2 regions of the Bacillus thuringiensis genome follow, and region 1 is predicted to be linked to the other one. Evidence: riboswitches for the same ligand, from Rfam matches in the RefSeq annotation. Region 1 holds a riboswitch; the other holds the start of a gene.

Region 1 (10,660 bases):
TAAAATAATTGTATTAATATCGCCCGCAGCTTCTACTGCTTTCCCTGACATCGCTAGCACGTTAAATTTTGTCACCCGGTCCATCCCAGCAATACCAATCGCTGATAGCAAACCACCAATTGTCGTTGGAATTAAACATACTAACAATGCTACGAGTACAGCTGTATCAATTTGAAAACCTAAATAATTTGTAAAAATCGGCAACGTCACAACGACGATCAAGAAAATAAGAGTTAAGCTCGTTAATACTGTATTTAAAGCAATTTCATTTGGCGTTTTTTGACGAGCAGCTCCTTCTACTAAAGAAATCATTTTGTCGATAAATGATTCACCAGGATTACTCGTAATGACAATTGTAATTTCATCACTTACGACCATCGTTCCACCTGTTACGGAACAAAAATCACCGCCTGCTTCTTTTATAACAGGAGCTGATTCCCCTGTAATTGCAGATTCATCTACAGATGCTAATCCTTTGATTACTTCGCCATCATTCGGAATCATTTCTCCTTGTTTTACGATAACAACGTCACCTTTTCTAAGATCAGTTGCTGAAACTTGGACAATGTCTCCATTTTCTTTTACAACATTTGCAAACACATCTTTCTTCGACTGCTTTAAAGAATCGGCTTGCGCTTTACCACGACCCTCTGCTAATGCTTCTGCAAAATTCGCAAATAAAACTGTAAATAATAGAATGAGAGAAACTGTTATATTAAACCATCCTGGTATACTACTAGAACTGCTTGGAAGAAAAGATAAAATGAACGTAATGATAAACCCAATTTCCACAACGAACATAATCGGATTCTTTATCATGACTTTCGGATTCAATTTCGCAACGGATTGTTTCATCGCATGTGTTACGATATCACGATCCATCGTTTTCGCTTGTCTAACTTCATCTTCTACAGCATGTATTTGTGACTTATTTAATTGTTTTTCTTTTACTACTACCGGTCTCATCATTTACCCTCCATTACTTCAATGTAAGAAATTCTGCAATTGGTCCGAGTACTAACATCGGGAAGAATGTTAATGCACCGACAATTACAATTGTTCCGATGAAGATACCACCAAATAAACTATTATCTGTGCGGAACGTTCCGACTGTTTCTGGCACTACCGTTTTTTCTTTCAGCGAAGCTGCCACAGCTAGCATCGTAATTAAACTAAAGTAGCGTCCTAAAAACATAACTAAACCAGTCGTAATATTCCAAAACGGTGTATTATCTCCTAATCCTTCAAATCCAGATCCGTTATTCGCAGCTGACGATGTATACTCATATACAACTTGCGTTAAACCGTGGAAACCAGAATGAGAAATAGCATCCGTCCCTAAATTTGTTGAAAGAGCTAATGCCGAAAATCCTAAAATGAGCAATGGATGAAATAAAATCGTGACCGCGATTAATTTCATTTCCTTACCTTCAATCTTTTCACCTAAAAACTCTGGTGTCCGTCCAACCATTAACCCAGATATAAACACCGCGATAATTGCATACATAATAATATTTACAAAGCCTGCTCCAACGCCGCCATACACTGTATTTAACATCATATTTACAAGTGGAACTAGACCGCCAATTGGTGTTAACGTATCATGCATTGTATTAACAGCACCAGTTTCAGCAGCTGTCGTTACTGTTGCGTATAGTGAAGAAAATACTGTTCCAAATCGTACTTCTTTCCCTTCTGTACTTCCTTGTACATGTTCGATACCCATTCCATTTAATGCCGGATTCCCGTTTAGTTCAGATGTCGTAATCGTTATAAATCCTAGTAAAAACACCATAAAAAGTGACACGAAAAGGATGCGGCCTTGTTTTTTATTTCCGACCATTCGTCCGTACGTAAATGGAAGTGCTGTTGGTAATAACATCATAAGCATCATTTGCAAAATATTACTCATTTGTCCTGGATTTTCGAAAGGATGCGTAGAGTTTGCTCCGAAAAATCCACCGCCGTTATTTCCAAGTTCCTTAATGGAAACGAATGATGCAACAGGTCCACGTAAAATACTTTGCTTTGCACCTTCAATCGTTTGTGCTGTAACCGCCCCATCTAACGTTTGTGGTACACCAAGTGCGACAAAAACTAGTGCCGCAATAAATGCGATAGGAAGAAACACTCTCGTTAACGCTCTCGTAAAATCAACGAAAAAGTTACCAAGTTCTTTTCCAGCAAGTCCTCTTATAAAAGCCATAACGAGCGCTAATGTCGTTGCTGGTGCCGCAAACATTAAAAATGTAATTCCGATTAATTGTGATAAATAAGATAAACCATTTTCACCGCTATAATGCTGTAAGTTTGTATCAGCCATAAAACTAATTGCTGTATTAAAAGCGAGCGTAGGCTCCATCCCTTCAATATGCGCTGGATTTAGTGGCAGCACACCTTGTAATCTGAAAATGAAGTATACGACAACGATCATAAATCCATTTAATAAAACTAATGATAATGCGTACTGTTTCCACGTTTGATTGTATGCTTTTACACCCGTAATTTTAAAAATAAGTTTTTCAAAAGGCCCGAATACTTTATCTAACGTTTTGCTACCTTGAAAAGCTTTTTCTAAATAAATCCCCGTTGGCTTTGCTACTAAAATAAACAAGAGCATTGTAATAATGACTGCAACCCAAATCATAATGAATGATTCCCCCTAATTAAAACTTCTCTGGATTTAATAATGCATACACTAAATACACTGTAATTGCTGCGACAATAACCGATAAGACAATCATCATGATTGCTTTCCTTCTTTCACAACTTTATCTGACCAACTTGCAAGACTTGCCATCGATGCAACTAATAAAATAAAAATCCCGACCATTACAACATCTAACATAACTATCCCTCTCTTCTTTTTGTAAAAATTTACCATTAAAATATTAAAAAAGAACACTGAGCTCTACTCAGTGTTCAAAAAATGAACAACAAAAAGTAAACCTCCTCTCTAAACGCTTACGAGGTTAGCTGTCGGATTCGGGCCTAAAGAGTAGCCCTACTTTCAAAACTGAAAGATTCACCCCAAGTGACGATGCACAAAATTGGTTCCCCCGCTCCATTTCTGGAACTCAGCGATTTTAGGTTTTTTTGGAAATTTTATGAATGATTTATGAGAGTAAATATACTCCTCTATATTTCACTTGTAAAGGGCTAAATTTCTTAAAATAATAATATTTACATTCGTTTAAACGCTTACATTGAAGATTATTACTATTATTTCATCTATTTTCTTTATTTCTCTTCTCTTTTCTTAAAAATGACCTTTTAAATATGAAATAAAAAGAGCGAATGACATGAAGTGCATAGCTTGTTGCACTCAGCATTCGCTCTTTTTTATTCAACCTTTATTCTCCTCGTAAAAATGCACGTAAATTTCTCCCACGAATATAAACTTGTGTCAATTCTGCATGTAGCTGCTCATACTCGGTAATATCCATCTCTAAATACAAAGCATCTTTTGATGGTAATATAATATATGGCCCGGGAAAAAGGGGATCAATCTGAACCAATTCTTGAACTCGCTCTACCGATACTGCCCAACGATTTGCTATATCTCCAAGTAATAGTACCTTCATCATTTCTTCCCCCGCCCTATTCAAAAAATAAAAAAGAAATATTATCACAATTTGTAAACACGACAAACTTAGCTCCAATTGTTTCATAGAGCCTCGCTGGATATCGTTTATTCCTTGTAACAACAGTAATAGGTGCTTGAAAAGAAAAACGAATGTGTTCTGTGAAGAAACTAACGATTGGAAGCTCATCCCCTAGTAAAATCACCTTCTTAATGCACTCACAAATACTAGTAAAATCCTGCTCCTTACTACAACTATAAGTCCAATCAAACCCACAATTCCTAACTTCAGCCGCTACCTCTTCATTTGCTGTAAAAATAATTAACTCATGCTGAAATGCAACTAGATCTCTTAAACTATTTACCTTACTTTCTTCTCCAACACAAATAAGTGTTAGTTCCATGTACCTCATCCTCCTTAGTATAAAAGAAATCAAACATAGATTGATATTCCCCTATACTAATCAGATCGATGAAGTGATGTATCCATCATGGCACCGTCCTCTCTCAAGACGCTTACGAAGTTAGCTGTCGGATTCGGGCTTTGAGAGTAGCCCTACTTTCAAATTTGAAAGATTCACCCCTAGTGACACTGCACAAATTGGTTCCTCCGCTCCATATAATTGGACTCAGCGTTTACAAAAAAATATATTCTGGCTGATATATTACTCCTGTATTTTGAAAAAGTAAACAGAAAAAAAGCCAGTTATAAAACTGGCTTTTCACTTACCTATACACGCGTTCTATTCACTTTATACGCAAAATGATTCGTCGGTCCATGACCACTACCAATATTCAATGGCTCTTCAATTGCTATACTAATAAATCGTTTTGCTTCTTGAACAGCATCTTCAATTGAGTATCCTTTCGCAAGTCCTGCTGTAACCGCTGAAGCAAATGTACACCCACTTCCGTGCGTTTGCTTTGAAGGAATTCGCTCGCTTCTAAACTCAATAAATTCTTCTCCATCAAAGAGGAAATCAATTACTTCATTACCTTGATATTCTGCATGTCCGCCCTTCATAAGCACATATTTAGCACCTAATTCGTGCAATACTTTTGCAGCTTCCTTACTATCTTCAACATTATGAATCTCCATCCCAGTTAACACTTCTGCTTCTGGAACATTCGGTGTTATAACGGTTGCTACTGGTAATAAATATTCTTTTAATGCATGAACTGCTTCTTGCTGTAATAATGATGCACCGCCTTTTGCGATCATAACGGGATCTAGCACAATATTATTCCAGCCAAATTTTTTAATTTGTTCTGCAACAATTTGAATTATTTCACTACTAAATAACATTCCTAGTTTCACTGCATCTGGTGTTAAATCCGTACCAATTGAATTCAGCTGTTCTGTAATACCTTCTAACGGAACAGGATATACCCCTTGAACGCCAAGCGTGTTTTGAGCAGTAATTGCCGTAATAGCCGTCATTCCGTATACACCAAGCTCTTGGAATGTTTTTAAATCCGCCTGAATTCCAGCACCGCCGCCACTATCAGATCCTGCAATTGTTAAAGCTTTATTCACTTTCATCCCACTCATCCTTTTCTATCCAAAATAGCGATGATAAATCGTTTTTGCTTCGCTTATATCTTTCGTTCCATGTACGAGCACACGGCCATCTTTAAAGGCGACTAACCTCTTGTCTTCAACAGAAAATGATAATAAATATGGATTTACATTTAAATCATTCACGCGACCTTCCAGCAACTCTTTATATTGTTCAAAATTCATTTCTTCTTTATGAGGTGGTCTAATTTGAACTGTATTTCGCCCGCATAAAACTGCTGTTTTTGATGTGTTCTCTTTATTTAAATACGGATACAATGCATTCTCTCCACATGAAGGACAATTATGCTGGCGAAGCTTTTGTACATTCATACATGAATACTCATTCTTCCACATATCAAACGATACAAGCCCATCTCGAAGTGATTCGTAATCTTCTACTAACAGTTTAAGAGCTTCTGTTACTTGATGAGAAACGACAAGAGATACAGCAGGTGATATAATACCCGCTGTATCACATGTTGCCCCGCCAAGCGGAATCGACTGTAATAAACATGATAAACATGGTGTTTTACTAGGAAGGATTGTGTAAGAAAGACCGTAACTACCTACACATGCACCGTAAATCCATGGAATAGAATATTTTTGTGCTATATCATTCACAATAAAGCGTGTTTCGAAATTATCAGTCGCATCAATCATTACATCAACGTTTGTAACAAGTTCTTCTAGCTCTTCAGCTGTTACATCTTGAACGAGAGCTTCTATTGTTACATCGCTATTAATCTCTTCTAAACGTTTTTTAGCCGCTATAGCTTTTGGAAGATTATTCTTTACGTCGCTCTCTGCATACAATTGTTGTCTTTGTAAATTACTCCAATCTACATAATCACGGTCAACAATTGTTATCTTGCCAACACCTGCTCTTACAAACATCTCTGCATTTGCACTACCTAATGCACCTGCACCGATAATAAGCACATGCTTTTCTCTTATCTTTTGCTGTCCTTCTTCTCCAATTGGAGAAAATAGTTCTTGGCGAGAATATCGATTATTCAACTACGCTCATTCCTTCTAAAGGACTACTTGCAGTTGCACAACGCTTACGTGCAATACGACCTGCTTCAAATCCTAAACGGCCTGCTTCAATACTTAATTTCATTGCCTGCGCCATTTTAATAGGATCTTTCGCTCCTGATACAGCTGTATTTAATAACACGCCATCTGCTCCTAATTCCATTGCAAATGCCGCATCAGCTGGGCTACCAATACCGGCATCGACGATAACTGGTACTGTCGCTTGTTCAATAATGAAGCTCAAATTTAATGGATTTACAATACCAAGTCCTGATCCGATTGGAGATGCTCCTGGCATAATCGCATGCACGCCAAGCTCTTGTAATTTACGTGCTAATACAACATCATCAGATGTGTACGGAAGTACGATAAATCCTTCTTCCAGTAACATTTCAGATGCCTTTAACGTTTCTACCGGATCCGGTAATAACGTTCTATCATCACCAATAACTTCTACCTTTATCATGTCACAAAGCCCAGACGCTTTTGCTAATTTTGCAATACGAACAGCCTCTTCAGCATTTTTTGCCCCTGCTGTATTTGGTAATAACGTATATTTTTTCACATCAAGTTTCTCTAATAAATTAGGTTGCTTTGCATCAAAGATATCCATACGACGTACCGCAAACGTTAAAATTTCAGCTTCAGAAACGTCAATTGCCTTTTGCTGTACGTCAAAATCAGGGAATTTACCTGTTCCTAATAAAAGTCTAGAATGAAATGAAAATGGTCCAATGTTTAACATAATCAACCGCCTCCTACGAAAGTTACAATCTCAATTTGGTCTCCATCAAAAACAGATGTATCTGTATGATCATCTTTTTGTAAAATATCTTTATTACGCTCTACTACAACAATTCTGTTATCTAGTTCTAAATGTGTAAGTAGCTCAGCTACTGTTTTTACACTCGCTGGCACTTCAAGTTGGTTACCATTAATTTTTAACTTCAAACTTCCAGCCCCTTTCTAAATTGTTTTAGAAAGCAATGAATCTAGCAAGTGATTCTCCTGCCTTCCTTCTATTAAATCCGCCATATACTGACCAGAAACAGGACTTAATAAAATACCGTTTCGATAATGCCCAGTACAAGCATATAAACCTTTTATTTCTTCATGCTCTCCCATATAAGGAGCTTCGTGATTCGATTGTGGTCTTAACCCTGCCCATGTGCTTTCCCACTCTGCTTCTTTTAAAGCTGGTAATATCGTATACGCGCGTTCTAATATAGAAGTAATACTTTCTGGCTGCACAGTTTTATTAAACGTATGAGGCTTCATCGTTGCTCCAATTACGTAACGTCCGCCGCGCTTTGGTGCAATGTAAAATCTTTCTTGGAAAATAGGCGCCTTTAAAAGTTGTTTTCTGCTTCTTACCGCTACTACTTCTCCTTTAACTGGATATGTACCCCATTCGAGGTGAAAATGACGCAGTAACTTCGTGCTCCATGAACCACCCGCAATAACCACTTTCTCGCATGTGATAACCCCTTCGCTCGTCACAATTCCAGTCACTTTATTATTTTCAATACGAATATCAAACAATTCTGTCTGTTCATATATATCAGCACCCGAAAATGATGCAGAATGTGCGAATGCTTTTGTAAGCTCTGGTGCAATAACATGACCATCTTTCGGATAATATACAGCACCTATAATTGACTCAGAAAGAAATGGTTCTTTCTCTCGTAAACGATCTCCCGTTAGAAAGTAAGAATCTTCACCTGTTTTCTGCTGCCAATCCATAATGTGAAGAATTCTTTCCTTCTCCTCTTCATTTTGAGCAATGCGATAAATGCCTTTCTCTTCATATCCAATATCGATGCCTGTTTTTTCACGTAAAACTTCTGCAAGTTGTGGAAATATAGCACGGCTTTCTCTTGCAAGTTCAAATAGTGGGTCATATGCATCCCATTCTGCCTGAACCCCAAGTAAACCAGCGGCTGCTTTCGAGGCTTCAGATGCAATTCTTTGCTTCTCTATAATCGCTACTTTATGTCCTCTTTCTGCTAGAAAATGTGCAACTGAACTACCAATTACACCACCGCCAATTATCGCTACATCATACTTCTTACACATGTTTTTCCGCCCACTTTCTCATTGATTCCTTATAAGATTTAGCTTTGCTATACGGGTTACTACTACTTACTATTCCAGACATAACTGCTATACCGCTTACACCGTTAGTAAGGACATCCACTGTGTTTTCTGGAGTAATTCCTCCAATTGCTGTAATCGGTATAGATAAACACCTTGCAATGTCTGAAATTTCTTCAAGCCCTCTCGCTGGCACACCTTTTTTACAATCTGTCGGAAATACATGACCATAAACGAGTGAATCCGCTCCATTTTTAAATGCTACTATCGCTTCATCTAGCGAATGCACAGAATAACCGACATGCAAATACGAAAACTTTTCTTTCACTGACTTTACATCTGTGCTTCGATACCCTAGTTGAACACGAGGAATATTTAATAAAATTGCAATATCAATTCGATCATTTATGACAATTTTAGAAGCCGGAAAGCCTTCCATTAAAAGACTTTCCACACCTTCATATAACTCCTTCGTACTCTTCTCACGCTCACGAATATGCAAATAATCAATCTCACTCTCAATTTGCATCGCTACATTCACTAACTCTTCGAATGGCATATGGCCATTTGAGATTACGTGGAGCTCATTTTTCATATTCATTCGCCTACTTTAAAATATTTTCGAATAGTTCATCGGCTGGGACAGTTTCTTTCGTCATTCCTTTGTCCTTCAGCCATTTATTTTGTTTCTCCCAAGATTCTTTTGAATCTGATAAAAATGGCTCATCTTTCGTTTCCATCTTCTCTAATAAAATTTTCATACTTTCCTTTTCAACTTCTGGCACAAGTGGGAAGTTTTCTTTTTCTTGATGATTTAATAAAATATTCAATGCTTCATCTGGGTTTTTCTTCATGAAATCATAGCCTTTTTTCGTACCACGTAAGAAAGCTTGCAACGCTTCTTTATCTTTTTTCAACGTTTTATCACCTGTTACAAACACAAGCTCATGATAGTTCGGTACTCCGTAATCAGCTGGATTAAAGTAAGCTGGTTCATGGCCTTCATGACGCATAACCGGTACTTCATGATTAATGTATGCCCCTGTTACCGCATCCACTTTTTTCGTAATTAAGGCTGGTACTAAATCAAATCCAACATCAACTACTTTCACTGTATCAGGATTACCACCAGCTTCTTTTACCATCGTTTTTAAATACATCTCACTTAAAGGTGTTCCAGAATATCCTACTGTTTTTCCTTCTAAATCTTTCGGTGATTGAATGCCCGCTGATTTCAGCGATACGACATGATTTAATGGCGAACGTACGACAGCCCCAATTGATTTCACTGGAATTTGCTCATTTGCTCTTGCCATAACAACATCTGGCTGATAATACAAGCCAACTGTCACCTTCCCTGCTGCTGCCAATGTTAATGGATCAGTCGGATTAGAAGGGAATTTAATATTTACCTTTACACCTTCTTCTTTAAAGTATCCTTTTTCAATTGCTGCATAAATAAAGCTATGTACCGCATTTGGATACCAATCTAACATGACTGTTATTTCTTTCTCTTTTTTACTTTTGTCTGATGCTGAATTACTCGAACATCCTGCAATCATTGCAATTAATAATGTAAACACAAAGATGCGCTTTAAAAATTTCATGAATGCTTCCTCCAACTAATGAATTTCTTTTCTAATATGGAAATAAGTACGACGAAGAAAATAGCTAATAATGATAACAATACAATGGGTGCAAATACGCCAGCTCCATCTAACTGCGTCATCATTCTCTTACTGAAATATCCAAGTCCAGCTTGTGCACCGAGCCATTCTCCAATTGCTGCTCCGATAACACTAAGCGGAACTGCAATTTTTAAAGCTGAGAAAAAATAAGGAAGAGCAGACGGCAACTTTAGTTTAAGAAAAATATCTCTTTTCGTTGCTCCATATGTAACTAAGAGCTCCTCCCATTCTTTTTTCGTACTACGCAGTCCATCATATGTATTGACCGCAATCGGGAAAAACGTAATTAAAACTGTGACAACAACCTTACTCCAGATTGTGTATCCAAACCATAAAACAAATAACGGAGCAAGCGCAGTAATCGGAATCGTTTGTGAAGCAACTAATAATGGATAAAATGCTCTTTCCATCCATGTACTCGCATTCATTAACATCGCTAGCCCTACACCTAATACGATAGAAATCACAACACCTATTAAAACGACGTATAACGTTGCAGGTAAATGAACCGTAAATAATATGTCTTTTAGTTTCCATATCTTCATTACAATCGCAGACGGTGACGGTAAAATGTACATCTCATCTACAATTCTTGCTCCTATTTCCCACACAGCAAGTAAAATACTAGAAAGTGTAATAGCAGGAACTAATTCTTTCAATCGGTTCATCACACAAGTACCTGCCTTTGTAACATACTAA
Region 2 (10,660 bases), 1.0 Mb from region 1:
TACAATTGAATTTATAGCAAGAGTGAAAGCCCAATTAAGAAGGTATACATATTTCAATCAAAATGCTCCCCAAGTAATGGAAAAGAAAATAAACATTAGAGGTTTAGAAATAGATGAAGTGTCGAGAACAGTAATGTTATATGGAGAAACAATGAATCTTACGAAAACTGAATATGAAATTTTACACTTAATGGCAGTTGCAAGGAACCGTGTGTTCACGATTGAAGAAATATATGAGAGCGTTTGGAACGAAAGAGCCTATGAAAGTAATAATACAGTAATGGTTCATATTGCAAGATTGAGAAATAAAATTGAAGAGAATCCAAAAGAACCGAAGTTTATACAAAATGTTTGGGGAGTCGGATATAAAATTGAAGATTAGATTTTTACAGGGTATTAGGGCGAAATTTTTTATTGCTTTCATATGTAGCATCTTGTTAGCGACTGTAAGTATAATAGTGTTTCAAATTTTGGCTGGAAATATATATAGTCAGGTTAATGTTTTAGAGGAAAAATATTCATTTTTATATTTTATAGTTTTTTTGATTTTTACTACAACATACTTTGCGTTAATGACAAAAACGCTGATGAAAAGGTTGTCTCAAATTAACAAGAACGTGAAGGAAATAAGTGACGGTAATTTTGAAATACATATACCTATTTCGAAAAGCGATGAGATTGGTGAACTAGCGGCAAATGTTAATAGAATGGCGAAAAGCTTAAAAGAGTCTATTGAGAATGAAAAAAAATCACAGGAAATGAAAAATGAAATGATTAGTAATATTTCTCATGACTTACGAACGCCAGTAACATCTTTAATCGGTTATGCGGACCTGTTAGGAAATAAACTCCATTCGAATGGAGAAGAATGTGAACAGTATGTAAGTATATTAAAGCGAAAAAGTTATGAATTAAAACATCAAGTAGATGATTTATTAGAATACTGTCAAATAAATTATAGAGAGATTGAATTACATAAAGATGAAGTAGATATGAAAGCATTAATTGAACAAATCATGATTGACTTTGTACCACAATTAGATGATGCCAATATGAACTTTTATATTAAAAATGATGAAGTGCTACATGTAGAAGTTGATGTGACACTTATAGTGAGACTATTTGAAAATATAATAGGCAATAGTATTATGTACGGGAGAGATGGAAAGGAAATTGCAATTGAAATTTTCAATAAAACAATGAATGTTGAAGTAGAAATTAAAAATTTTGGACAATGCATTCCGAAAGAGGACCTTCCTTACATTTTTGAGAAGTTTTATCGTAGTGAAAAATCACGTAGTTCTCATACGGGCGGGAAAGGAATAGGACTTGCAATTTCAAAAAGTATAGCCGAGCTCCATCAAGGGGATATCACTGTACGTAGTAACGATAAAGAAACAGTTTTTACTGTGAAATTACCGCAGTATAAAAAAGTAAGAAAGTCGTAAGTATTTCTTTCATATGCTGTAATTTTTACTTTGTATCATTGAGGAAAAGGATATGAGAGTAGGGATGCGACATGTGGAAGAAATTTTTATTAGTAATTATAGTTTCTTTTTTAATTATAAGTTGGATCTTAGTTTATGTAGCTAATGATGTTACATCAGTTTTTGTTTGGTGGAGTATACAGGCTTTTAGTTTTATTTCAGTTTTCCTCTTGATAGGATCAGTAATAATATTTTTTTTGAAAGGCATTTTTAGAAAGCGGATAGATAGAACGCTATTTTTAATCATTCTGTTTTCTATCATTGGAGCTTGGCCTGTCGGTTGGTTTGCTAATATAGGTAGAATTGCTTACTCAGCAGATATACAATCTATGAGTCCTAAAGCAGTAGTTCGTTTTCCTTTGAATGAACGAGCATTAATAGGTTGGGGTGGTGATCGGTTAGAAACGAACTATCACGTTATAAAACCAAATGAAAGGTGGGCATATGATATTCTCATTCCACCTGCTGAAGTGAAAAGTAGTAAGTTAGAGGATTACGGAATATATGGAGCGAAAGTAATGGCACCAGCTTCTGGGACGGTTGTATCAATTAATAATAATGAACAAGATTTAGTTCCGGGATCGGATAATTTTCAGTCAATGGCTGGGAATCATATTTATTTACGACTAGATGAAACAGGCACATTTTTAATTCTTGCCCATTTAAAGAAAGGATCAATTAATGTGAGAGAAGGACAACGTGTAAATGAAGGAGAGTTTCTTGCTCAAGTCGGTAACTCAGGAAGTTCAAGTGAGCCGCATTTACATATTCATCATCAAAGGCAAGATCCGTCCAAGGTAAGTATGTTTTTTGCGGAAGGATTGCCACTTTACTTTCGAACTGAAAATGGTTTCATGATGCCGGAAAAAGGAGAATATATAAAAGGGAATTAGGGGGGAAGCGCTAATGTGGGAGAAGTATTATGTTGAAACTGATAGAGGGAGATTTGAGTATTTTCAAAAGGGTGAAGGAAAACCACTGTGTGTAACGCATTTATACAGTGAGTTTAATGGCAAGGGTAACTTATTTGCTTCGGCATTTACGAATCATTACACAGTGTATCTTATAAACTTAAGAGGGTGCGGAAACTCTACACATGACACCACTAAATATAATCTAGGAATGGTAGATGCAGTACGTGATTTAGAGGCGATACGTAAAGCATTAAATATTGAAGATTGGACGTATGCAGGTCATTCGACTGGTGGAATGCTTGCTTTACAGTATGCGATAATGTGTCCGGAGAAGCTTGTGAAAATTATAGCTGGCGGATTATGTGCATCAGCTGAGTATATAAATCACAAAAATAGTATTTATTGTAGAGATAATAATCAAAATGCTCGTTTAAGAGAAATATTTGCAGTACTTAGGGACACGGCTTCTACAATTGATGAGAGGCGTGCCGTAAACAAAGAATGGACAATGATGTCTTTATATAATGAATCAGCTTATGATGAAATGATTACTAGACCGAACAGCGGTAAAACAGTTTCAAAACGTCTTGATTATTTTTCTTATAAGGAGTTACCTACATTTGATGTGCGTTTACAATTAGAGAATGTAAATATACAAGCCCGTATTTACGCTGGAATTTATGATGCACAGTGTCCTCATGAATTTGCAGTAGAAGTAGCCGAACTTATGCCAAATGCAATAATGTCGACATTTGAATACAGTAATCATTTTCCATTTATTGAGGAGGAAGAAGAGTTTGAAAAATTTGTTGAAAGCACGGTGTGACATGTGAATAGATGATGAAAATTTATAATTCAAAAGAGAAGGCTGTCTCCAAATAATCTTGGGACAGCCTTCTTTTTTCATTACCCTACAAATGTTTGATACAATAAGAAAATATTTAAAATGATAACAAGTGCAGCAATGATCCAAGCGATAAAGGTTGTTATGCGGTGATTAACGAGCGCACCCATAATTTTTTTATTGCTTGTAAACATAATAAGTGGTACTAATGCAAAAGCAATACCGAATGATAAGACGACTTGGCTCATGACTAGAGCGTAAGTTGGATTTACACCTAAAGCGATAATTACTAGTGGTGGAATCATTGTAATAAATCGGCGTAAGTATAACGGAATATGCATTCGAATGAAACCTTGCATAATAATATCACCTGACATTGTACCGACAGAAGAGCTAGATAGTCCTGCTGATAAGAGCCCAATTCCAAATAACGCAGCTGATACAGGACCGACTAAGTTACTAAACTGAGTGTATGCCACATCTAAATCTTCAACGTGCATACCATTTTTAAAGAATAGTGCAGCAGCAACAATTAACATACTCGCATTAATTGCTCCAGCGATAACCATTGCGATAATGATATCAATAAATTCGAAACGGAAAATCTTTTTCTTTTGTTCATCAGTTGTTCCAACCACGCGGCGTTGTGTTAATGCAGAATGCAAGTATATTGCATGCGGCATAACTGTTGCACCTAAAATCCCTGCTGCAAGTAATATACTGTCTACACCTTGGAATTTTGGAATAAATAGTCCTGAAAGAAGGGGACTTAATTCTGGTTTTGCATAAAAAACTTGAATCCCAAAAGCGATTACTACAATGAAAATCATTCCTGTAATAATAGCTTCTAGTGGACGAAATCCTCTACGTTGAAATTCAAGGATAATAAATGATCCGGCTGCTGTAATTAAAGCGGCAGGTAGCATCGGGATTCCAAATAGTAAGTAAAGCCCCAATGCAGCTCCAATAAATTCCGCTAAATCTGTAGCCATAATAACTAGTTCACCTTGTATCCATAAGCCGATAGACACAGGCTTTGGAAAGTTTTCACGAGCTATTTCGGGTAAATTGTTTCCTGTAGCAATTCCTAATTTAGCTGATAAAGTTTGGATTAATACAGCCATTAAGTTAGAAGCGAGTATAACCCATAATAGTAAATATCCATATTGTGAACCAGCTGCGATATTTGTAGCAAAGTTGCCAGGATCAATATAAGCAACGGACGCGATAAAAGCGGGTCCTAAAAATGGTAACAGTCTTTTCCAACCTTTTGTTTCTCCACTTAAAGCTAAGTGGGCTGATTGTACAGTTGTACTTTCAGAAGGGAGATGTTCATCTTTTGTTATATCTTTATTCATAGTAGTTTTCCCCTTTAAAATGTTAACTTGATGAAATTATTGTATTTATTCTTACTCATTATTTCAATACATTTAAATATGTTATGTGATAATTTCATTTGAACACGAAAGTTTCCTTAATGCAAATTATATGCCTTTATGCAATGGATGGTGTGATAATGTAAAATGAATTGGGAGTTTATGGTGTGATGACATGGGGAAACATAGTGAATTAAAGGGCTGTTTTTGAAATTTATGTGAACATAAAGCCGATAATACAGCATATTAATTGATGGAATTGCAATTGTATGATATATAATATATTGGGATTACAACATAACCATAGTGTTATGATGTGTAATCTTGTTTTTTATTTTTGTTAACTGATAGAAAATAGTATAAAGAAAAGAAAATGGGATTCATTTTCTTATTATATATGTTTTGATATGAACGTTAACTTATACATGATTTTAAAAATTAGATAGGTGGTAGAAATACATTGGCAACTACAAAACCATACAGAGTATTACTATATTACATGTACACAACAATTGAAAACCCAGAAGAATTTGCTGCAGAGCATTTAGAATTTTGTAATTCACTTGAATTAAAAGGAAGAATTCTTGTAGCAAAAGAAGGTATTAACGGAACTTGTTCTGGAACTGTAGAGCAAACAGAGAAATACATGGAAGCAATGAATAATGATCCACGTTTTGATGGTATCGTATTTAAAATAGATGAAGAAGAAGGGCATGCATTCAAGAAAATGCACGTACGTCCTCGTCCAGAGTTAGTTACACTTCGTCTAGAAGATGACATTAACCCACACGAAATAACTGGGAAGTATTTAGAGCCAAAAGATTTTTATGAGGCAATGAAACAAGAAGATACAGTTATCATTGATGCACGAAATGATTATGAGTTTGATTTAGGACACTTCAAAGGTGCGATTAAACCTGATATTGAATCATTCCGTGAATTACCAGATTGGATTAGAGAAAACAAAGAAACACTTGAAGGTAAAAAGATTTTAACGTACTGTACAGGTGGAATTCGTTGTGAGAAATTCTCAGGTTGGTTAGTTCGTGAAGGTTATGAAGATGTAAGTCAGCTTCACGGCGGAATTGTAACGTACGGAAAAGATCCAGAAGTACAAGGTGAGCTTTGGGATGGACAATGTTACGTGTTTGATGAGCGTATCGCTGTGCCAGTAAACCAAAAAGAACATGTTATCGTTGGTAAAGATCACTTTACAGGTGAACCTTGTGAGCGCTATGTAAACTGTTCAAATCCAGAATGTAATAAGAAAATTTTATGTTCGGAAGAAAACGAAGCGAAACATTTACGTGCATGCTCTCATGAATGTCGTGTAAGCCCACGTAACCGCTATGTAATACAACATGAATTAACTGAAGAACAAGTAGCTGCTGCATTAGAGAAAATCGAAGCAGGGAAGTAAGCTGAATTCGTATAATAAAAAGGGTACTCCAAGTTTTATTTTGGAGCACCCTTTTTTTATTATACAGTCCTGTCATTTGTCGTTTTTTGTCGGTAAGTCGATATATTTAAAAAAATCGCTGATATATTTTGAGTTGCGCTGATATAATCGGAAAATCGCTGATAAAAATTTCATTTACTGCAGCATACCATGTATTTGAAAATAACCTTCTTTAATTTTTATCCTCTTTTTCTTTTACAGCAGACAGTACCGTTTGTTTTACCCAAGCTTTTCTTTGTTTATGCTGTAGACCCCATTGATATAAACTTTGGGCTCCTAAAATAAGTGAAATGACAATGCCGCTAATCGCAATTAATAGAGCGAAAAATTCAAGAGGTGAAGATATTTTGTTTGAATCGGTGTTTCTTAAAAGGTCGATCATAGTAAACCCTAACATTTGGCCCACTACAGAGTAGAGCGTTAAAATTAATAATAAAAGGCTATCTTTTTTAGAGGCGACATTTTCTTGATATTTAAACAAACTATCAAGATTTTGTTTCGCGTTCGAGTATAAAACCTCAATATTAAAAAGTTTTCTTAAGCGGAAGAAAATATCTTCACTTTGTGATTGGGATACTAATTCTAAAGAAAAATAATTAGCAGTGAACGAATTGATCGAATAAATTAATTTCTCTATTTCATTAGTATCTTGTTCAATATTTAGCTCAGCATAGGCGTTTGCCATTTTTAATAAAACAATTTTATGGAATAGGTTTAATAATAAAGCGTAATAAAATTCCCCGTACATTTGACTAGCAAGTTTAGAGATTTCGCGTTCTCCTTCATTTGTTACACATGTAAAAATATGTTCTTCCATTATGAAATAACGATTTGGAGCCCATCTCTGATAAGCATGTTTTTTTAAATATTCATGAATGTAAGGAAGGTTATTTGCGCTTACATATGGTTTACCATCACTTGTTAATCCGGAAAGACTGGAAGTACGATAAACATCCACTTCATTAAGTTCCATACCTTCTTTTAGTGACAATAAAGTTTGAACGTACATTCTTTGGTCTTCAAAGAAAGGGAAGGTTTGAAAGTATGAACTTCTTAATCTCTTCTTTTCAAAGAAATCAGTTACGCCATGAAATAAATAACCAAAAATGAATTTTTCAACTTGGGAATACTTTTTTCCGTTACATTCAATACAAATAGACTCATTTGTATCAGTTTTAGTTTCAAGTACACGGAAGCGAGCAGCGAATTCGATTGCTTCAGATAAAGTCATATTTGGAGCAGTGTTTACTTTTGTTCGAATTGTTAAGAAGCCAAGTTCATAAGGACAAAGTGTTACATCAATAGAGTGTATCTTGAATGGAATTGAAATAAGGTTTGTTGTTAAATGTCCAGTTAAGTTAAGATCCTTTGAATAACGTTGCAAGCCCTTTTGATGCTCTGAGTGAGGAAAGAGAATTTTATTTGTAAATGAAAGATAGTATGCTTCCATATTTTGATGTGAAACTTTAAACTCCCCATAATATGTATTTTCATCATCGAGATGATCGAGCCGAAAAGGACGAAAATCGTTTTTTTGTAAGAAAGGGAACATATCTTGTTCATATCCAGCTTTAAACGAAAACGGGAATATAAATTGAAATATAGCTGTTGCTACACCTTTTTCCTCAATTGCTTGTATTGCCTCCATCTACATTGTTTCCTTTCCATATATGCTATAGAAACAACATGCCCAAATTTATTTGAAAATAACCACTGTTTTATACTTGTTTAAGAGTGAAAATTCAGCTTATTTAGCAGGGAACATGTATAATGTTATGTATACTAAAAGTTATAAAATTGTATTTTAAAAAGGGGGATGCTGTATGCGGATTTTAGTATTAGGCGCTGGTGGAGTCGGAGGATTTTTTGGTGGCAGGTTAGTCGAGAAGGGAGAAGATGTCACGTTTCTTGTTCGTAGTAAACGGAAAAAACAATTAGAGGAAAGAGGACTTGTAATCCGAAGTGTTAACGGGGATTTTTCCTTCCAACCGAAATTAATAACGAAAGAAGAGAGAACTTTTCAATTTGATGTTATTTTATTTTCAACAAAAGCGTATCACTTAAACGAGGCTATTCAAGATTTGAAGCCGTTTGTTGGCGATAATACTGTAATCATTCCATTGTTAAATGGTATCGCTCATTTATCACTACTACAAAAAGAATTCGGCGAAGAAAAAGTAATTGGCGGTTTATGCTTTATCGAGACGACGTTAAACGATCAAGGAGAAATTGTACAAACTAGCGCTGCCAACAGACTTGTGTTTGGAGAAATTAAGTCTCAAAATTCAGAGAGAGTAAAGCATATTTCTAAAGCATTTTCAGGTACGAAATCTAGTTTTGTTTTAAGTGAAAATATTACGCAAGATATGTGGCATAAATATTTATTTATTACTGTAATGTCAGGTGTGACAACGTTAATGCGTGCACCAATTGGACCAATCCGTGAAAGTGAAGGCGGCCGTGATTTTATCCGTAATGTGTTTGAGGAATCTGTACAAATCATGAGAGTATTAGGAGCTCCAGTAAAGGCTAATATTGCCCAGGAACATATGAAAACGATTGATAAAATTTCATATGATATGAAGTCATCGATGCAGCGTGATATGGAAAAGGGTTCGTTTATTGAAGGGAAGCACTTGCAAGGATATTTACTGGATGTAGCAGAGCAATTTTCTATAGCGGCACCATTATTAGGAACTATATATCAAAATTTAAAGGTGTATGAAGAGATGACCTTTAACAAATCTGTAATAGAATTAGATGTATGAAAAAATAAAAAAGATAGCAATATATAAGTGTATTGCTATCTTTTTTATTTTTTTGTATGACAAATTATTTATTTCTTTTCGTTCTATCTGTCAAATTTATTTCCTGTTCACGTTTACCATATAACTGATTAATTTCATTTGCTACTGCATCTAAATATGAATCGGAAAAAATAGGCTTCTTTTCTTTAGACATATGGGTCTCCTTTGCGGATTTTTAATATTCATTATGTATATTTCTCAGCGGATTATGCGCAATCATTTTAATTTTTTTCTTATTAAAAATTTTTGTTTACTTTTTGAAAATAAAGGAGTATTATAATCCACAGTTTCAATTTTCTAAATCGCTGAAACCGCATGGTACGGGGGACCCGTTTTTACGGATTAGTACATAATCCGATGGGGTGAATCCTTGAAAAAGGTAGGGCTACTCATAGGCCCGAATCCGACAGCTAACCTCGTAAGCGTTATATTGAGAAGGAAGGTGGAGCTTGTGCGACAAAAAAAATAATGTCTACAAGTCTATTTCGCTATGGCTTGTAGACATTTTTTGTTTTCTGAAGAAATCGTTTACTTGCTGTAACAAGCAGAAAAGTTCGTACAAAATTATTGGAGAGTGGACAGCATTGGTTTCATCTATTAAAAGATTTTTAATTGGAAGACCGTTAAAATCAACAGAGCTTGGAGAACAAAAGCTTAATAAAACGAAAGCTTTAGCTATTTTATCTTCTGACGCATTGTCATCAGTTGCTTACGGTCCAGAACAAATTTTAATTGCTTTAGCAGGTGTGGGAGCGATCGCTTATTGGTATTCCATTCCGATCGCTGTTGGGGTATTAGTATTATTGACAGCCCTTATTTTATCTTATCGTCAAATTATTTTTGCTTATCCGCATGGCGGGGGAGCGTATGTTGTATCAAAAGAAAATTTAGGGATGAATCCAGGCTTAATTGCTGGAGGATCTTTATTAGTCGACTATATTTTAACTGTTGCGGTAAGTGTATCTGCAGGTACAGATGCGCTAACATCTGCTTTTCCTAGTTTACATGCACATAATGTAATCATTGCGATTATATTTGTTATATTTATTACCATCTTAAATTTAAGAGGAGTAACGGAATCAGCTTCCGTTTTAGCATATCCTGTTTATTTATTTGTTTTAGCACTATTTATATTAATTGGTGTAGGCATATATAATATTTTGACTGGTCACGTTTCGCAGGCTTTACACACGCCGATCGGAACGCCGGTTGCGGGCATTAGTTTGTTTTTACTGTTAAGAGCATTTGCATCAGGTAGTTCTGCTTTAACAGGTGTTGAAGCAATTTCAAATGCAATTCCGAACTTTAAAGATCCTGCGCCAAACAATGCTGCAAAAACATTGCTTGCAATGGGTGCATTACTTGCTGTGTTATTTTCAGGAATTGTATTTTTAGCTTATTATTACGGAGTGACGCCGAGTAAAGAAGTAACAGTTGTTTCTCAAATTGCTGAACAAACATTTGGACGTAATTTCATGTACTATTTCATACAAGGTACAACAGCTTTAATATTAATTCTCGCAGCTAATACAGGCTATTCTGCATTTCCTTTATTAGCGGTTAACCTCGCAAAAGATAAATTCATACCGAGAATGTTTACGATTAGAGGAGACCGTCTAGGTTACTCAAACGGTATTATAATACTTGGAGTTGCTTCAATTATTTTAATTGTAGCTTTCCAAGGACAAACAGAACATTTAATTCCGTTATATGCAGTAGGTGTATTTATTCCATTTACACTTTCTCAAACAGGGATGGTATTAAAGTGGCTTC

What was found. Region 1 has a riboswitch for cyclic di-AMP ahead of AC241_RS03945 (SipW-dependent-type signal peptide-containing protein). Riboswitches for the same ligand answer to the same signal wherever they lie in the genome.
Positions count from the first base shown of each region.
Region 2: it holds a riboswitch for cyclic di-AMP, as region 1 does, so the genes downstream of both, AC241_RS09535 (APC family permease) here and AC241_RS03945 (SipW-dependent-type signal peptide-containing protein) in region 1, are expected to answer to the same signal.

Region 1 covers NZ_CP012099.1:753,457-764,116, reverse strand. The annotation lists gene kdpB (potassium-transporting ATPase subunit KdpB) at 1-966, opposite strand, end outside; gene kdpA (potassium-transporting ATPase subunit KdpA) at 980-2,647, opposite strand; gene kdpF (K(+)-transporting ATPase subunit F) at 2,667-2,744, opposite strand; gene AC241_RS03945 (SipW-dependent-type signal peptide-containing protein) at 2,744-2,848, opposite strand; cyclic di-AMP (ydaO/yuaA leader) riboswitch at 2,948-3,093, opposite strand; gene AC241_RS35655 (hypothetical protein) at 3,228-3,350, opposite strand; gene AC241_RS03940 (hypothetical protein) at 3,354-3,587, opposite strand; gene AC241_RS03935 (hypothetical protein) at 3,601-3,987, opposite strand; cyclic di-AMP (ydaO/yuaA leader) riboswitch at 4,081-4,228, opposite strand; gene thiD (bifunctional hydroxymethylpyrimidine kinase/phosphomethylpyrimidine kinase) at 4,314-5,126, opposite strand; gene thiF (thiazole biosynthesis adenylyltransferase ThiF) at 5,142-6,161, opposite strand; gene thiG (thiazole synthase) at 6,154-6,924, opposite strand; gene thiS (sulfur carrier protein ThiS) at 6,927-7,130, opposite strand; gene thiO (glycine oxidase ThiO) at 7,146-8,255, opposite strand; gene tenI (thiazole tautomerase TenI) at 8,248-8,868, opposite strand; gene AC241_RS03900 (ABC transporter substrate-binding protein) at 8,879-9,880, opposite strand; gene AC241_RS03895 (ABC transporter permease) at 9,877-10,629, opposite strand; gene AC241_RS03890 (ABC transporter ATP-binding protein) at 10,629-10,660, opposite strand, start outside.
Region 2 covers NZ_CP012099.1:1,803,299-1,813,958, forward strand. The annotation lists gene AC241_RS09490 (response regulator transcription factor) at 1-382, shown strand, start outside; gene AC241_RS09495 (sensor histidine kinase) at 348-1,448, shown strand; gene AC241_RS09500 (M23 family metallopeptidase) at 1,520-2,380, shown strand; gene AC241_RS09505 (alpha/beta fold hydrolase) at 2,394-3,227, shown strand; gene AC241_RS09510 (Nramp family divalent metal transporter) at 3,308-4,603, opposite strand; gene trhO (oxygen-dependent tRNA uridine(34) hydroxylase TrhO) at 5,082-6,041, shown strand; gene AC241_RS09520 (hypothetical protein) at 6,253-7,728, opposite strand; gene panE (2-dehydropantoate 2-reductase) at 7,904-8,848, shown strand; gene AC241_RS35675 (hypothetical protein) at 8,913-9,041, opposite strand; cyclic di-AMP (ydaO/yuaA leader) riboswitch at 9,181-9,327, shown strand; gene AC241_RS09535 (APC family permease) at 9,472-10,660, shown strand, end outside.